DNA from 2 places in the Colwellia asteriadis genome. Region 2 is predicted to be linked to the other one. Evidence: predicted binding sites of a transcription regulator. Region 2 holds the regulator's gene; the other holds the start of a gene.
What was found. The regulator sigma-54, encoded in region 2, starts transcription at its own class of promoters, with help from an activator protein. The targets are predictions, from matches to a motif close to GTTGGCACGNNNNTNGNNT.
Positions count from the first base shown of each region.

Region 1: a site for sigma-54 is predicted at 1,458-1,476, ahead of ABD005_RS13175 (PEP-CTERM sorting domain-containing protein). Genes of this name have one in related genera too.

Region 1 covers NZ_BAAAFA010000009.1:41,813-45,030, forward strand. Annotated here, with positions in the region: gene ABD005_RS13170 (hypothetical protein) at 4-1,059, shown strand; gene ABD005_RS13175 (PEP-CTERM sorting domain-containing protein) at 1,547-2,137, shown strand; gene ABD005_RS13180 (hypothetical protein) at 2,464-2,703, shown strand; gene ABD005_RS13185 (nucleoside-binding protein) at 2,706-3,218, shown strand, end outside.
Region 2 covers NZ_BAAAFA010000001.1:567,991-571,208, reverse strand. Annotated here, with positions in the region: gene ptsN (PTS IIA-like nitrogen regulatory protein PtsN) at 1-405, opposite strand, end outside; gene hpf (ribosome hibernation promoting factor) at 494-781, opposite strand; gene ABD005_RS02385 (RNA polymerase factor sigma-54) at 807-2,321, opposite strand; gene lptB (LPS export ABC transporter ATP-binding protein) at 2,418-3,152, opposite strand; gene lptA (lipopolysaccharide transport periplasmic protein LptA) at 3,139-3,218, opposite strand, start outside.

The DNA.
Region 1 (3,218 bases), on a different contig from region 2:
GCGGTGGGGTTTAATTACAAATGGTTTAAGGCGGGAGCAACCACCTTACCAGAGCAGCGTGTTTATAATCGTTTTTTTAAAAAAGGAATGAAAGGGGGATATAGTCAAGGTTATGTTTTTCATGGCCTTCACTTTACTCGAAAAATAGCCGATTACGTCAAAAAAATAACCAGCGGCGGCAGAATATTTGCTGACAAACATCGTTTCTATCCTTTATATAGCATGACAGGTAATATATTTAAGATACTTATCACCTTTGCCCCTATTGGTCTTGGTGGTAGCGCTTCTGTTATGTGTGCAGTATTTGCGCTCCCTGCAATGTACAGTGTTGATGCTGATTACCCGTGGTGGTTTTTAGTGGCAACGCTGAGTTGGAACTTCTTTTTCCTTAATATGTTCTTTGTTTTCAACCTTATTTTTAGTCGTTATAAAGGCGCCTATATTGACCGGGAAAAACAAACTATTAGCTTTACTTGGCGAGTTAAAGGTAAACCACAAAAAAATGAATTTGGACATGCCACTTTTCCGTTAAGTGATATGGAAGCGTTTTATTCAATGCAGCTTAAAAATCAATATGGCGGCTCAACTCACGCCTTGTGTATTGCCCATAAAGATCACGCGACTTACAGTGGTGCTTTTTTACAAACCAGCGTTAAGGACAATCCTCATAACCCTAACTTTTGTCGAATGGAGTGGGAGCTAATTCAACGCTTTGCCGATAACAGCTTACCCTTGCCAGATATGCCTGACTTAGAGGCTTATCGGCACTTAGATCCCGTTACCGTTAAATATGACCAGCAACATAGTCGTCCTGAGCGTTATTGGCGAGATATGCATATTAAACAGCAACGGGCAATTGAACGTGAACTTGAAGAAAAAGTGTATACCTTTCCGTTTAGCTCAGCGCTGAGTAACCCAAAGCACTATGCACAAAAAGAGCTTGAAAAACCGTGGTTAACTTGGTCAATTGAGCAAAAATATTTTCAAGAAGATGCTGAAGTACCTATATGGCGTAAGCGAGCTAATGTGATTTTTTCACAGCTTACTATCGGCCTATAATTTCTTGGGGTAAGGACATTTAAGGTTAAGAGAAAATAAAAGTGCTTAAAAGGAATGGTGATAACATGGAAAGGTTAACAACAAGAGTGCTCAGCGGTGGGTTTTAATTACAAATGGTTCAAGGCGGGAGCAACCACCTTACCTTAGCAACGTGTTTATAATCGCTATTTTAAAGAAGGAGGACACAATCAAGGTTATGTTTGTATTTATCTGTGTTGATAATAGTACAAAGATACTAAATGGACCTAGTTGTAGGCTTTATTATTTAAGGAGTGTTAAGTACTCCGTTATAGCTATTATCATTTAAATTCAAAGAGATAGTGTCAGTTATCTTTACAGTTATTAGCGTTGTTATTGATGTTTTTATCTTATGTCATTGAATAATATAACTATTATTTATTGGTACACAATTTGCTTTTTTAATGAGTAATCAAAACTCAGTCAGATTACTTCATAAATTAATGGATATAATTCAAAGGGATATATAATGAAATTTAATGCTATCGCATTCACCGTTTTAATGGTGATCTTTAGTAGCTTTGCCAATGCTACTCTAATTGACAATACTAATTACTTCACAGACACCGACTCAGGTCATGACTGGTTAAAGCTCAGTGAGACTGTTAACTACTCATACAATGATATATTGATACAGTTACAAGCAGGTGGAGACTTTTATGGTTGGGAGTTAGCTACTTTTGATAATGTTTTTGAACTTTTTGATAATGCAGGTGGAGACTCGGCATATAAAACCGCTACTCATAGCACTTCAAATAATGTCATGAATGCTATATTGCAACCGCTTTTTGGTTATACTAATGCAGTTAATCAAACTTGGTTTCATGTAAAAGACTTTACACCTGGTGGAGTTACCAGTGGCTTTATTTTATATGAAGGTACCGGGAGGGTTAGTAAACACAAAGATGGATACAGTCATGCTTATATGGAATATGACTTTATTGGTACTGCCTTGCGCCGCATTAGTACTCAGCAACAAGTATCAATACCAGAGCCATCAACAATTGCTATTTTGGTATTAGGAATGATTGGTTTAGCGTCACGTCGATTTATAAAGTAACCTTAACTACTTTTAAATATTTAAAAAACATCAATTTTCATAATTGGTGTTTTTTTTATGCCTACTCCTTGCCCTTATGTCTAGTAGATTTTTGCTTCTATTTTTAATTTATTGAATTTCTCAACAGCTTCCCCCTTCTAATAACAGTTTGTTATGTTTAAGTTAAAATAGGAACTTTTACTTAAACTGAACTAGGATAATTGTAATGTCTATCGTCATTGCTATTAATAATATGAGTACTTAGTGATGACAATCAAAGGAGCGTAGTAAGCTATGACTAAGTTGAAAACGATAAACCTTGCTATATTGAAAACTCTAATGGCTTAATGCGAGATATTCAAGAGAAGGTCTCGGCTGTTAGTTTGCAATCACAAGAAATAGCGTCAGCCGCAGAAGAGCAAAGCGCAGTTGCTCACGAAATAAGTAATAACATGCATACTATTAAGTCTGCAGTTGAACGTAATGCCGATACCATTAATACTTTAAATGTTAAGAGTGAAGAAATGAAGCACTCGGCCAGTCAAGTAAGCGAGCAATTAGCCGTTTTCCGTCTAACGGGAGCGTAAGTATGTTAAAACCCATATTATTAACGATAACTTTGCTAGCTGTGTTGTTCAATACTGCTTCAATGGCTAAAACCAATTGGTCTAGCCCGTCGTTCACCTATCTTAATGGCTCCGGTTATGAGTTAGGAGATAACCATAGGCAAATTATTACCTTTGAATATGCTAGTGCTAATAGTTGGGGTGATATGTTTTTATTTATGGACAGAGCAGAATCATCAAATGGGGATAACTCAACCTACTCTGAGGTTTCGCCCCGTATTCATATAACGGCTTTTGAGTTAGGAGTAATCGAAAACTTATACTTTACTCCAGTTGCCGAGTTTGGTCCTGAAACTAATTGGCTAGCCGGTTTAGGAACAGATTTAAATATTCCTTATTTTCAATACGCTAAATTGAGCCTGTATTATAAATATAATGGCGATGGTGACAGTAGCGAACAATTAACACTTTCTTGGGCCGTTCCACTATATGAAAATATTCTAGTTGATGGTTTTATTGATGTTATGGGCAGTTAC
Region 2 (3,218 bases):
CTTACGGACATTCTTTATGACCTTTTTATCACTAAATAATTTAGCAATACTTTGTAGCGTATTAAGGTGCTCTTGGCAGCTATCTTCAGGAACAAATAGACTGATAAAAACATCGACACTGCGGTTGTCAATAGCATCAAAGTCAATGGCGTTTTCGGTTGTAACTAGTACCGCCACCGCTTTACTGCTATTTGGCAAACGACCATGAGGTATCGCTATGCCATTTCCGATACCTGTGCTACCCATTTTTTCTCTATCAAGCAAACTATCGAGTAGTTCGTCTTGATCGAGCTCGGTAACCTTATTAGCGGCTAATTGGCAAATCTCTTCTAAAATTCGCTTTTTACTGGTGGTTTTTATTGCACATAAGGTACAGTCGAGGGTTAAAATCTCTGATAATTTCATAAATTGCTAAAAGTAAGTGGAAGAGCCCATAGATTGGGCTCTTATATTAAGGTGATTTAAGGCTTTATGCTACGCGACTTTTGTCGAATTAATGTTGCGCTGCTTTACCTTTGTGTTTAAGAATTTGCCTATCTAGCTTATCAACTAAAGTATCAATCGCGGCATACATGTCAGTATTAATAGCCGAAGCGAATACTTCACCGCCTTTTATATGAAGGTTTGCCTCTGCTTTTTGTTCAAGCTTTTCAACGGTTAAGATAACATGAGAGTTATTTATTTGATCAAAATGTCGCTCTAGCTTAGTAAACTTAGTATTTACATACTCACGAAGCGCATCAGTAATGTCGACATGGTGACCGGTAAGATTGATTTGCATAAGCGTTATCCTTTTGATGAGTTACTTAAAGTAAGCTTTTTCGTTGATTTGAAGGAGGAATAGATAATGACTCTCTATATTTAGCTATTGTGCGTCTTGCAACGTTAATACCTTGTTCGGCTAATAAGTCAGCCATTTTACTATCACTCAACGGTTTAGCAGGTGTTTCTGCCAAAATAAGTTTCTTGATTAGCGATCTTATTGCTGTAGAAGAACACTCTCCACCATTCTCAGTACTGACATGGCTTGAAAAGAAGTATTTAAGCTCAAAAATACCACGAGGGGTGTGCATGTATTTTTGCGTGGTAACACGTGAAATGGTTGACTCATGCATTTCAACGGCTTCGGCAATATCGTTCAGAACCATTGGACGCATAGCTTCTGGACCATGCTCTAAAAAGCCTTGCTGGCGTTGTACAATACAGTTCGAAACTTTTAATAAAGTATCATTGCGCGATTCTAAACTTTTTATAAACCATTTTGCATCTTGTAAATTGGCACGAATGAATTGCCCATCAGTAGAGGACTTCATACTCTTGCTCATTGCAGCATATTGCTGATTTATGCTGAGCTTAGGTGCGGTATCTGAATTTAGTTCAACCACCCAACGACCATTTTTTTTCTCAACGGAAACATCAGGAATAACATACTGATCATCGCCAGTAATAACCGCATCACCTGGTCGAGGGTTTAAGCTCTGAATTAAGCGCATTACTTCACGTAATTGATCTTCTTTTAATTTCGTTTTGCGCATTAATTGGCGGTAATCTCTATTGCCAAGTAAATCAATATGCTCGCTAATAATTTTCTTACTTTCAGCTAAATAAGGAGTGTTTTTATCAAACTGGTTTAATTGAATGAGTAAACACTCAGGTATTGAGCGTGCTGCTACGCCGACAGGATCAAACATATTGATGCGTTTTAATACTGCTTCAACTTCATCTAATTCGACGTCTTCAATACCAACACTTTCTAGAATATCTTCTGAGGAAACCGTTAAGTAGCCAGCGTCATCTACCGCTTCAATAATGGCGGTTGCAATAGTGCGGTCGGTATCTGAAAAAGGGGTTAATTCCATTTGCCATAACAAATGACCTTGAATTGAGTCGGTCGTTTCTCCTTGGTAAGTGTAATCTTCACTTGCGCTGCTCACAGCTCCTGTATTAGAAACGCCTGCGCTGTAACTTTCTTCCCAAGTAGTATCAATATTCAATTCTTCAGGAATATCACTTTTCTCTAGCGCTTCACTAGTACTTATTTCGTCAATATTAGCCTGTTGGTCTTCACTACCATCACTGCTGTTATTATCACTTTGTGCATCATTAGAGTTTGCAGAGAATGCATCTTCTAAACTATTTTTTTCGTCGTTGCTATCGCTTTGGCTGCTTTCGTCAATTTCTAATAATGGGTTGCTCTCTAGCACTTCTTGAATTTCTTGTTGTAACTCTAACGTTGATAATTGCAGGAGCTTGATAGCTTGCTGCAATTGTGGCGTCATGGTTAACTGTTGTCCAATACGGAGCTGTAATGTAGGGCGCATCGATGTTATGTGGTTTCCTGTTATTATTTTTAATGGTTATGATGTGACCAATAACCCATTGAACACGTTTTTCTACGATTCGGATTGATGCTATAACTATAGCGTGAATTGTTCGCCAAGGTATACATCTCTTACTTTTTGATTGGCAAGAATTTGATCCGCATCACCTTGAGCGATAATTTCACCATGACTAACAATATAAGCATGTTCACACACATCTAACGTTTCACGTACGTTATGATCAGTTATTAATACACCAATTCCTCGTTGCTTTAAGTGTATGATGATTTTTTTAATGTCGCCAACTGAAATCGGATCTACACCGGCAAAAGGCTCATCAAGTAAAATAAATTGTGGATCGGCGGCTAATGCTCGTGCTATTTCTACGCGTCGACGCTCACCACCAGATAAACTCATGCCCAAGTTATCGCGAATATGACAAATATTGAACTCTTCTAATAAGTGCTCTAGTTTTTCTAGGCGCTGTTGTTCGTTTAACTCTTTGCGTATTTGTAAAATAGCCATGATGTTATCAGTTACTGAAAGCTTGCGAAAAATTGATGCCTCTTGTGGTAAGTAACCGATACCTTGTCTTGCTCTTTCATGCATAGGCGATAATGTAACGTCTTGGTCGTTAAGTATTATTTGCCCATCATCGTTAGGTACAAGCCCTACTATCATGTAAAAAGAAGTGGTTTTTCCTGCTCCGTTAGGTCCAAGTAAGCCAACAATTTGCCCTGTACTGACGGCTAAGCTAACATCTTTAACAACTTGTCGGTCTTTGTATGACTTAGCAAGTCCACTAGCAACTAATGTATTAACCTTCGACACTTGAGTCACCTTCTTCTTTAGTCGCTTCTTCAGGTGCTTGCTCAGTAGTCTCACTGACTGTCTTTG